DNA from 2 places in the Paenibacillus sp. YSY-4.3 genome. Region 1 is predicted to be linked to the other one. Evidence: riboswitches for the same ligand, from Rfam matches in the RefSeq annotation. Region 1 holds a riboswitch; the other holds the start of a gene.
What was found. A riboswitch is a leader RNA that binds a small molecule or an ion and turns the genes downstream of it on or off. The one in region 1 is predicted to bind cyclic di-AMP.
Positions count from the first base shown of each region.

Region 2: it holds a riboswitch for cyclic di-AMP, as region 1 does, so the genes downstream of both, ACYUJT_RS09700 (APC family permease) here and ACYUJT_RS17195 (TrkH family potassium uptake protein) in region 1, are expected to answer to the same signal.

Region 1 is NZ_BAABMC010000005.1:96,409-102,552, forward strand. It holds gene uvrC (excinuclease ABC subunit UvrC) at 1-1,199, shown strand, start outside; gene ACYUJT_RS17190 (CPBP family intramembrane glutamic endopeptidase) at 1,171-2,892, opposite strand; cyclic di-AMP (ydaO/yuaA leader) riboswitch at 3,167-3,330, shown strand; gene ACYUJT_RS17195 (TrkH family potassium uptake protein) at 3,391-4,776, shown strand; gene ACYUJT_RS17200 (potassium channel family protein) at 4,792-5,460, shown strand; gene ACYUJT_RS17205 (DUF4052 family protein) at 5,549-6,144, opposite strand, start outside.
Region 2 is NZ_BAABMC010000002.1:673,212-679,355, forward strand. It holds gene ACYUJT_RS09695 (MFS transporter) at 37-1,311, shown strand; gene ACYUJT_RS09700 (APC family permease) at 1,335-3,155, opposite strand; cyclic di-AMP (ydaO/yuaA leader) riboswitch at 3,323-3,490, opposite strand; gene ACYUJT_RS09705 (hypothetical protein) at 3,873-4,070, shown strand; gene ACYUJT_RS09710 (SPFH domain-containing protein) at 4,895-5,908, opposite strand; gene ACYUJT_RS09715 (TPM domain-containing protein) at 5,930-6,144, opposite strand, start outside.

The sequences.
Region 1 (6,144 bases):
AACGGGCCAAGGAGCTGCGCGACCAAATCATGAGCATCGATGCGATGATGGAGAAGCAGAAAATTACGATGGCTGACGCCAAAGACCGTGATGTGTTCGGTTATGCCGTTGATAAAGGCTGGATGTGCGTGCAAATATTATATATGCGCCAGGGAAAAATGATCGAACGGCATGCCTCCGCGTTTCCGTTCTACGGTGAAGCCTATCAGGATTTCCTGTCATTCGTGACGCAGTATTACAGCGATAACCCGGCACTGCCCCAGGAGATCTTGCTTCCGGCGAAACCAGCCGGCACGGAAGCGGGCGCAGACGGCACGGAGGCGGATGTCAAAGAAGCCGCAGACGCGATCAGCGGATCAGCAGAGCTGCAGCAGTGGCTTGGCGTCAAGACGCTGGTGCCGCAGCGGGGACTGAAGCGGCAAATGATTTCTATGGCCGAGGAGAACGCCCGGGTGTCCCTAGAGGAGAAATTCCGGCTCATTGAGCGGAACGAGGAGCGTACCTCGAAGGCAGCTGAAAATTTAGGCGCTGCTATCGGGTTAGAGTCGCTATCGCGCATTGAGGCGTTCGACAACTCCAACATTCAGGGAACGAACCCGGTATCCGCCATGGTCGTGTTCATCGATGGAAAGCCGGCGAAGAAAGAGTACCGGAAATACAAAGTCCGCACTGTAGAAGGGCCGGATGATTACGAGACGATGCGGGAAGTGATTCGCCGCCGCTATGAGCGGGTGCTTAAAGAGAATTTACCGCAGCCTGACCTGATCGTCGTGGACGGCGGGAAGGGTCAAATCTCAGCAGCAGTGGACGTGCTGGAGAACGAACTGGGTTTGTTTATCCCTGTATGCGGGCTCGTTAAGGATGATAAGCATAGAACCGCCCAGCTCATGGTGGGAGATCCGCCGGAGCCGGTTCATCTGCCGCGCGACAGTCAGGAGTTCTATCTCCTGCAGCGCATTCAGGAGGAGGTTCACCGCTTCGCGATCACTTTTCACCGCGAGCAGCGGGCCAAGTCAATGGTGGCGTCGCGGCTGGACGCGATCCCAGGCATCGGGGAGAAGCGGCGCAAGCTGCTGCTGAAGCACTTCGGTTCGCTCAAAAAAATAAAAGAGGCCTCCGTCGAAGACTTTCGGCCTCTGTCGATCGGCGACAAGCTCGCCAATCAGATTATTAATGCCCTTCGGGATGAGGAGTCGTAAACTGCGGCTCCTCTTCTTTGCGTTGTACCGGCGGAATGCTTCCCCTCCGGCCCGGTGGGTTGAATAAGTAAATGACGTAAGCTACGATCGCCGGTAGAGCGATGTAAACGATCCCTGCAGTCCAGTTCAGCGTCCCGCCCATCATCATAAGGCTGAGCGACATGAGAATGCTGTTGAAGATGACATGCGTGAACATGGCGGTAATATAGCCGTAGTGCAGGAAAACAAAGCTGAACAACAGTCCGATAATCGTCAGCTCGATCGGGCGCGAATAGACGGGATATATCGGATACAAGGAATGTCCAAACGCCCAAATCATCGACGATATCAAGCTGGCTATAAATGTACTGCGGAAAATTTTCTTCAGCATAGGGATGCCGAACAAGCGATAGACCGCTTCCTCGCCGATTCCCGCGACCCAGGCGAGCAGGGGGAATAGGACGGGGTAAATCATGTTGTAGGCCGACTGGGAGGCGTCAGTCGTTGACCAGGTGCCGAATGTCCGCTCCAGGATGAAAAAAATGACCGATTGCGCCCCGAGCAGGACTAAGGCCCACAAATAAGCGCTTTGCATTGAGAACAGCACATGCCGTCCGTATTCCGGTTCTTTGGCTCTGGCCCATAGATTCAGCCCCTGCTTGCGCCAGAGTCCGTCTCCTCCGATCAGGGAGAAGTAAATGGAGGCCGATATAACCAGGGTGAGTGCGCCCTGCACGATGAAGCCAATGATCAGAATGCCGGTTCCGAGCCCGTCCTTCTGCAGCAGCGGAAGCATGTTAACCGCTCCGACCATCGAGAAAACAAAGTAAGCAGAGGACAGAACCAGGCCTCGTAGGAAAGAAGAGAACGGTCTAGTCTTCACACTGTAGATGATCGCCAGAATACCGAGCACGAAGGTGAACAGGGCATAGCCGACCCAGGTGAACCAGTTGGCCAGCTTCTTTTGGCCTTTTACATAGTCCAGGTGACCGGCAGGAGGATCGAAGTAAGCCTGCATGGAGGAGACGCTTCCGTCTTCGAAGCGGAATTCGATCAGCCCGCGGGACAGGCCGGCTTCAAAACCGGGTACCCCGTAGATAAGCCCTGATTCGCTTTCTGCGCTCTCGATCTTCAGCTTAGCGGGATCAAAGTTAAACGCTTTAAGGTAAGGAGCGGCAAGGCTAGCTTTGTCTTCGGGCGTCAGGCCACCTTCCGTTACCAGCAAGCCCTTGCCGCCCTCTATGCCTTGCTTCTGAAGCAGCTCTCTGGTGGCGCTGCTATAGGTCTCAATGCGTTCGAATCCGGCTACATTGCCGCCATACATGTTAACGTCCACAGTTAAGGCGCTAAGGATACCGCCGGGTTGTTCGAAACGAACGCGAAACACCTCAAGCGGAAACTGCTCATCGTAATTTTTCATATAAGCATTCATTAGATTTTCGTGGGACAAATAACCATATATATCCGATCGAGATTCGTATGTAACTATAGCATGGTCCAATGATACAGGCAGCTCCAGCGTGGAGGCGGCAAATTCGGCAGCGAGTTCCTTCGCCTGCTGCTTCGTGATCGTCTTCTGAATTTGCTGCAACGAATCCGGCGTGGCCATCGGCAGAATCTGTACGGCTAGAAAAATGAGGAAGCCTACGGCGGCCAGCACCCGAAGAGTGTTGCGCTTCGGCGCTCGCCCTGGAGACGAAAAGACTGATAACATTCAAAAACCCCTTTGCAATAGTGTAAATGGATATCATTGTAAAGATACCATAAGCCTTGAGCAATCGCCAGAAAGCGAACGAGCAAGGGTAGTAAACAGGCAATAATTCCGCAAAAATACAGCATGACTCAGAGAATGAAGGGTGGCAAGCTCCGTTTCAGGCGGCAAAGGTTATTTTCATGGTATTTCGGGTAAATCAAGCTTTGTAGTGAACGTTAATTAAGCTTATAATCCAATTCATAGAGATGGGATGAAAATGAAATGAAAGATATGAAAAGAATATCAGCCGAATTTCCAGTGGAAAACGGGGGAACCAATTTTTTGGGGTGAATTTCTCAGGCCCTGCACGGACGCGAAAGTCCGGCGCAGGAGGTGAATAGGGCTGCTGTGCAGGCCCGAACCCGTCAGCTAACCTCGTAGGCGTACTGCAGCAGGAACCATAACCGAAAGGGCTCTGGATTTCCAGTGCTTTTTTCTTTTGCCAAAGTGTCCATAATAATGGGTATTAATATTCAGATATGCAGATCAAGACAAGAAGAGGTGAGCAGGGTGCCGTCACGATGGTTTAAATTATCTCCACCGCGTATATTGGTACTCGGTTTTGCAGCGATTATTTTGATCGGGGCGCTGCTACTAATGACGCCGCTCGCCAATACGACCGGGGAATCCCTTTCTTTCGTAGACGCGTTGTTTACGGCGACCTCTGCCACTTGCGTTACCGGACTTATCGTACGTGATACGGGAACTTATTTTTCGACATTCGGCCAAATCGTGATTATTACGCTTATTCAAATCGGGGGACTCGGTTTCATGACGATGGCGACTCTCTTCTCCCTTGTGTTCAAGCGGCGGATTTCGCTGCGGGACCGCCTTCTGCTGCAGGAGGCGATGAATCAGAATACGATGGAGGGCATCGTCCGCCTCATTCGCAAGGTGCTAATGTACTCCTTGATCATTGAGGCTAGTGCTGCCGTATTGTTTGCGATTCGCTGGGCGTTTGACATGCCGTTTGGACGGGCCGCTTACTATGGAATTTTTCATGCGGTTTCTCTGTTCAACAACGCTGGCTTCGATTTGTTCGGAAATTTCCAAAGCCTGACGGGGTATGTGGACGATCCGCTCGTTAACTTCGTAGCGATGTTCCTGGTCGTATCGGGCGGCCTCGGCTTTATCGTGCTGTCCGAGCTCGCGGACTTCCGCCGCAGCCGTAAGCTGTCGCTGCATTCCAAAGTAGTTCTGTCCATGACGGGGGCGCTTATTGTCATCGGGGCTATCGTGATCTTCATATTTGAATTTACCAATGCGAGAACGATGGGATCGTTGGATTGGAGCGGGAAAATATGGGGCTCGTTCTTCCAATCCGTCAATTCTAGAACGGCCGGTGCGAACTCGGTAGATATCGGGGCACTTCGCCAGGCCACCCAGTTCTTCATGATCATCCTGATGTTCATCGGCGCATCTCCTGGCTCGACGGGCGGCGGGATCAAAACGACGACGTTCATGATTTTGGTAGGCGCGGTCATCTCCATGATTCGCGGCCGCAATGATTTGGTGTTATTCCGTTATCGCCTGTCCCAAGAGCGGATTTTCAAGGCGGTGACGATTACGATGCTCGCCCTGTTCCTGATCATTGCAGTAGCGATGGTGCTGTCGACCACCGAAGATGCGAGCTTCCTGAGCATTTTGTTCGAGACGACGTCCGCTTTTGCCACGGCAGGTTTAACGATGGGGCTGACGCTGGATTTGACCGATATCGGCAAAGTCATTTTATGCTTCATGATGTTTACTGGCCGCTTGGGTCTTTTGACGTTGGCTTATGCGCTTGGTCCGAAGAAGGGGAAGGAATTGTACCGCTATCCCGAAGGGAAAATGATTATAGGATAGGAGTTTGACCAATCAATGAAAATGCAGCAGTTTGTGGTAATCGGCCTGGGGCGCTTCGGCTCCAGCCTAGCGCTCGAGTTAATGGATTTGGGGTACGAGGTGCTCGGCATCGACTTGAACGAAGAGCTGGTGAACGACATGAGCGCTTATTTGACCCATGCCGTCATGGCTGACGCTACGGATGAAGAGGTGCTGAAATCGCTAGGCGTCCGCAACTTCGATTGCGGCATCGTGGCGATCGGCAGCGATATTCAGATGAGCATACTGACGGCGATTCTGCTCAAGGATTTGGGCATCAAGCAGGTTGTCGCCAAGGCGATTTCTGTCCTGCATGGCCGGGCACTGGAGAAGCTTGGCGTGGACCGGGTTATTTTTCCGGAGAGGGATATGGGGGTTCGCGTTGCGCATCAGCTTGTGACTCCGAATTTGCTCGATTACATCGAGCTGTCGAAGGAGTATAGCATCGTCGAGCTGAGGGTACCTGAATGCCTTGCCGGAAAGACGCTGGGCGAGATCAATCCACGCGTGAATTACAGCTGCAGCATAGTTGCTATCCATAAGCAAACGGGAGTCATTGTTGCCCCTACCGCGATGGATGTGCTGAATGACGGAGATATTATGGTCATGATCGGTTCTAATGAGAATATCGATAGATTTGAAGCTGTCATTAACGAGGACGAGTGATCGATAAAATAGTAAAGGAAGCTGCAGTCCAGCCGGGAGGGTCGGATGCAGCTTCCTTTATATTTGGTGTTTTATTTGGTGCGTTATTTTAAGCGGACTTTACTTCAGCGCTTCGGTATAGCCACCAGCAGATGAAGGCCGCGCCGATGGAGATGGCGATAGCGAAATGGGGAGGGAGGATATCCACCAGCGTTTTGGCCGTCGCATCGATGAGAGTAGGATTGTTCGTACGAAGAGCATCTAAACTCAAAATATAAACAATGATCAATCCAACGCCCCAGAACAAGCCGAACCGATACATCAAGGTACTCGTCAGAAAGAACAGTATGGCCAGAAGGAAGTAGACGGCAGTTTGCGGATACCATAGCATGCCATATGAAATGACGGTAGTGCTCGGACCGAAACTGATCAGCGGGAGCAGTTGCTTGAGCGCTACCATGAGGAGCGTCTGTACAAGGGATACCGCTATGCTGAATGCAGCGAAATAAATCAGGCTGCTCCAATAGTACTGCTTGCGCGTATAGCCCAAGCCCATTAGCCGCGGGAAGGAATTGACGGCTGTAATATAAGCGATTAGCAAGATGAAAATTGAAATTGCAGCAAAATTATTATTTATGACTAATGCCATTGCATTTTCGGGCTCATATATGCCGTATCCGGCAATCAGCCAAAAATCAAGGAACA
Region 2 (6,144 bases), on a different contig from region 1:
GCCTGAAATAAGACCATATTTAGGAGGATTGATGTGATGATCTCACTCTTTCGGAACGGAACATTCACCAAGCTATTCCTTGCCGCATTTGCCTCGCAGCTCGGCACCGTTGTGGGCAACATGGCCTTCGCCTACTATTTGATAGACCGGTACAGCGACCGGCCGGCCTTGGCAACCACGGCGGAGCTAATGTATTCCCTGCCGACTCTCGCGGTATTCTGGATCGTCGGCGTCATTGCCGATCGGATCGACCGCAAATTCATCGCCGCCTACAGTGACTGGATTCGAGCTGGATTAACGCTGCTGCTGCTTGTATTCGTCCATTACGATGTATTGTTCGTTTGCTTTTTAATTCTGTTTCTGCGCAGCTCGATATCCAAGTTCTTCGGACCGGCAGAAATGGGATTGCTGCAAGGCAGCATCTCCCAGGATCAATATGTGCAGGCCTCAGGCCTGAACCAGATGATGATGGGCATGTTTATGCTCTTCGGCATGAGTCTCGGCGCAGCGGCTTATCATTTCATCGGAATCGAAGGAGCGATCATGATTGATGGTGCAAGCTTTATCTTCTCCGGTCTTCTAATTACCAAAGGCGATTTTCCCGAACATGCCCGCATGCCTAACGGCCGAAACCGCATCCGCGACATCCGGATCCCCCTACTTCTCAAGGACTTTTGGCTAGGGCTCCGTTATATTATGGGCCACAGGCTGCTACTAGTTCTCATCTCTGGTTTTCTATTCTTTGGCATCGTCAACGGCGTGTTCGCCATCCTGCCGATTTTCTCCATGAAATATAAGCTTAGTCCAGACAATTATGTTATCCATTCTTCATTAACTACGATATTTCTCGGCGTGGGCTTCCTAATCGGCAGCATCATCGGCCCCAAGCTGATCCGTCGCTATACAAGAACCCCCATCCTCATTGCAGGGCTGTTCATCTCTAGTGCACTTATTGGAGGGCTGGGTTTCACCGACCGGATCGAGATCTATCTTCTGCTTGTGTTTATAGAAGGGATCGCCATCGCCCCCATCAACATTGCTCTCGGCAGCTGGATGCCGGAACTCGTTCCCCCGCAAAATATGGGTAGGGTAAACGCCCTAATCGAACCTGTCATGATGTTCGGACACTCATTAGCGTTAGGGTTCGTCGCCTTAGCCTTCCCAGCCTGGGTCTCCATTACCTGGCTGCACTATCTTCTTGGCGTTTGTACGCTCGGCGTGAGCGCCTACTATCTGCTTGCTCTGCCCGCCCTCGTGCGCAAACGCTCCAAGCAGGAGCAGGAGCAAGATGCAGCAACATCTCATAGCTGATACGAACCGCCGCGCCTAGAGTATTATTTTTTCAAATGGTAAGGAACTGTCGTGATAATGACGTCCTTGCGATAAAGCAAGTAGGTGCGGATCATTAAGCTGGTTTGGTTATGCAGGAAGTTATGCCAGCCCTTCTTCGGAATGAATTGGGGAATGATGACCGTCACCTGGTAATTCTTCTCGCTCGCTTTCCGGTGCACCGTATCGATGAACTTGCCGAGCGGAGTGATAATGCTTCGATAGTGGGAATATAACACCACCAGCCGTACATCAGGTCTCCATTTATTCCACTTCTCCTCAAAGCGGGCAATATCTTCTCTCTCAAACGGAATATACACGGCAATAATCTGATCTGGTGACAAGGATTTGGCGTAATTCAAGGAATGGTCGACGACATGCGTAATCCCTGACACAGGCAAAATAATGACGTTCCCCGTAATCGGCACCGCCGGCTCGCAGGTCGTCAGCCGCAGCTGTTCGCCAACCGCTTCATAATGCTTCTTGATCCGATAAAACAGCCAAACGATCAACGGCAAAAAGATCAGTACCGGCCAGACCCGCGTAAATTTCGTCAGGAAGAACACCAACGAGACGGTTAAGGAAATCAAAGCGCCGATGGAGTTGATGATCAGCTTAGGCACCCAGCCCGTCGGCTTCTCACGAATCCATTTCATCATAATCCCCGTCTGCGATAGCGTAAACGGAATGAACACGCCGACCGCGTACAACGGGATCAGCTGCTCCGTCTGCCCTTGGAACGCGATAATCAGGATGATCGATAGCAACCCCAGACTGATGATGCCATTGGAGTAACCCAACCGGTCACCCCGTACCGTGAACATTCTTGGAATGAACCGGTCGTTAGCCAGGTTTACAGCCAGCAGCGGAAATGCCGAATAACCCGTATTAGCCGCCAATATCAGAATCAAGGCCGTCGTGCCTTGGATAAAATAGTACACGGCATTTCTGCCGAAGGTATGCTCGGCGATTTGCGAGACCACCGTCTTCTCCGGGGAAGGCACAATCCCGTAATAATAAGCCAGAAATACAATGCCCGAGAACAGGATCGCAAGCAAGATGCCCATCGCCATCAACGTCTTGGCTGCATTATTCGGCGCGGGATTCTTGAAGTTCGGAATCGCATTGGAGATCGCCTCCACCCCGGTCAAAGCCGAGCTTCCCGAGGCAAAAGCCCGTAACACCAAGAATAGCGTCATCCCCGCCACTGGCGTACCGACCGGTACATGTAAACTTGGCGAGACATGGCCCATCGCAATATCGTAAAGCCCTACGGCAATCAGAATGAATAAAGCGACAACGAATAAATACACAGGATAAGCTAGAATCGTCGCGGATTCAGTAATACCCCGCAAATTCAGCAAGGTCAGGAGAATGACAAAAATGACTGCGATGATGACTTTATGCTCGTGGAAGCTCGGAATGGCCGACGTGATCGCATCCGTACCCGCAGACACGCTGACGGCAACGGTTAGAATATAGTCGACCAGCAAGGAGCCTCCCGCAACCAGGCCGGGGAAAATCCCCAGGTTCTGCTTGGAAACCACATAAGCTCCCCCGCCTTGCGGGTAAGCAAAAATAATCTGCCGATAGGATAAAATAAGAGCGGTCAATAATACCAATACGCCGATCCCAATCGGAATCGAATACCAAAACGCCGCTGTGCTGACGGTCACCAGCACGAGCAAAATTTGCTCCGGCCCATAAGCCACGGACGATAAAGCATCGGAAGAAAGAATGGCCAGCGCCTTCTTCTTATTCAGCTTTTGCTCCCCTAATTCCGTCGATTTCAACGGCCGCCCAATCAACAGTCTTTTTACAGTCATCCTAATTTCCACCACCAGTTTGAGATATGGGACATTTTGTATCGTACCCTCTTGGTTTAACCATTATCCGTACAAACCGGCAATCCCTGTGACTCCATTAGCGCAAAAAAAGCCGCAGGAAAGTTGGCCTTTCCCGCGGCAGCTCAAAAAAACGTGGGCACGCGACAAATTCCTCTTTCGTAACGCTTACGAGGTTAGCTGACGGATTCGGGCCTGAAAGTAGCCCTACACTTGATATTACCTAGTTCAAATCAAGCGATTCACCCCTGGGACGGATACAAGCTCATCCCTTTGGTTCCCCCGTTCCTGACTGCAGAATTCAGCGATAAAGGATTATTCATTTCATAAACCAGTTCGTCATGAATGAAATCTTACTCCCAAAAAAAGTATCTGTAAACAAATAAAGAATTCGGATTTGACGCAAAAATAACCCCTTCTGTGCCAAGAGTACGCTTACATTACCCGCGCTCTTTGACTGGCTCGTTTTTTTTCTGCGTTTCGCATCGTGAGGTAGATTTCACGTAGACTAGGAGGAAGGAAGCTTACACACGGGTCTAAAGTATACCCCCAAAACCCTGAACCCGATTCATAAATGGGCCTATCAACCGTAGGAGAAAATGCCAAAACATAATAAACGATGCCAAGATCAGCACATCTCACTCTGAATTCAATGACGGCAAGAAATCGGTGCTGCTTATTTTCTCAACTGAAGAAGACATGGTGACGATTACCAAGCTGTACAAGGAGTATTTCAAAACGCAAAACTTGGATGATTCCGGTCAGACCATTGACGATAAGAACATTATTATTCAAGGCGATAATCCCGATAAAAATGAAAGCTGGTCCATGATTGGCGGACGATTGTCCTCGAGTGAAGGGGTCATTGAGCTAAACGTGACATGGACGGAATTGTAGGACGGTAAGTCAGATTAAAGGGGTCTATCAAGATTTTTGTGTAAACTCATTTCAAGTAATCTCCCGAGGGGGATTAGCCTGCTTAACGTAAATGGTTACCGATGCGTTCCGGGAAAAAGACGGAGAACTCCAGCGCATCTGTCCCCAGTTTTGGACTCGACCTAGTAATCGTCGTACGACGAGAAACCTAGTATTCAAGCAGTCAGTAATACGACGATGACTTTGGAAGAGGCTACGCTAACGGTTGTCATTGTGCTTAATCGTCCCTAAAAAAAGGGGGGGCTTTTCTAACGTTTGTATGAGCGCTTATTTGGACGAAATTGCCCCTCTGCCTACGAAAAAACGGAAATAGGCTCGCTGGCAACCGTTACATTTTGTTAAACCCCGTTTTTGCCCAAATAACGTCGCTCACAACCGTTAGAATTTGCCGCTCACAACCATCAGGATTTCCGCTCACTTCCACCCACAACCTCCTGGGCAGTAACCAGCTGATTTTCCTTAATGAAAGCCCGCAGTTGTTCTTTTTACCAAAGTCCCATGTGTTCTCCCAACCTTTCTATAACTTCCATTTTAATGGGTTTAGGAGTTTACACATTACAGACTCGATTAAAGCAAAATTACCCTATCGAGTAGACACTTTAAAAAAGTCTCTCGGTAGGGTAATATCTCTTTATTTAATCTGAGTACGTTTAATCCATATTTCTTCAACATTAGTTATGTTATTCTCTTGCAAATATAGCAATGTACTTTTCTCAATTTTTTCATAAACGCATGAGCCATCATCACTGTCCATCGTCTAATTCTTTGTATGCCATAAAAATTATTTAGTTCAGCTTCTGGCCGCAATTCGGGCAGAAGTTTGCACCTTCGTTCTTAGCGCCGCAGTTCGGGCAGAAGTTAGGGCGCTTGCCGCCTTCGGAGGAAGGAGCCGCCGGAGGCTGTTGGTTTTGCTGCTGGTGCTGATTCTGGCCTGGATTCTGGTTTTGATTCATGTTCATATTCATATTCTTCATCATTTCGTTCGCCATGGTCATGCCCATCATCATGCCCGCCATGTCCGAGGCCATGCCGCCGCCCTGTACTTTGCCGGAAGCGATGCCGTCCGTCATACTGACCTGCTGGTATTTCTGCAGATTGCCGATCATTTCATGGGATGCCGTCTTCGTGATCATGTCCTGAATTTCCTGAGGATAGTTGAAGCTCATCACCTGGAAGCCGGTAATCGTCATTCCGTTGCCCAGCATTTCCATATCCAGGTCTTCGCGAATACCTTTGGCAATTTCCGAGGCATTTGCCTGCAGATTGAACATGTCCTTGCCTTCCCGGCTAATCCATTTCATGAGCAGCTGATCCAGTACGGAAGTGATGCGGATTTTGACATCCTCCACGAGGTAGCTGCCTTTCATTCCGGCGATATTATCGATCAGCGACACGTAATCGCTGACTTTAAAGTGGAATGTTCCGTTGGCGCGAATCGGCATGCCGCCCGGCAGCTGAGGCGTCGGTATCAGAATCGGATTCTGTGTTCCCCATCTAACCGTAAATTCCTTCGTATTGACGAATAGAACCTCTACACGCATGCCGCTGTTGAAGCCGAATTTGAAGCCTTTTAACGTGGATAAGAAAGGGATGATCTCCGACTCGATGTTGTATGAGCCTTCATCCTTAAAAATCCCCTCGACCTTGCCATTATTCACGAAAATCGCGTCCTGGCCAGCGCGGATGATTAGTTTACTGCCTTTCTTGATCTCCCGGTTGCTCCACTTCCAGAAGATCATATCGTCTCTGAACTCTTCCCATTCTACGACGTTGGCGAATTGATTTCTTAAGAATCCCATCTTGCTCTCCCGTCCCTTCGATTAGAATTTCCCTCTGCTGCCGCTGTGCGAATGGCCGCCGCCGGTAATACCACCGCCACCGCCACCGCCGCGCGAACTGCTGCTCGTGCTCCGCTCGATCTTCCGCTTCGTAGTCGTCGTCCGCAGATAATTATCCTGTCGATCCACGACCCCTGAAGTGCTGGCATCCTCATAGGTGCGCTTGTTGACTGTGACGCGGCCGCCGGAGCGGTAAG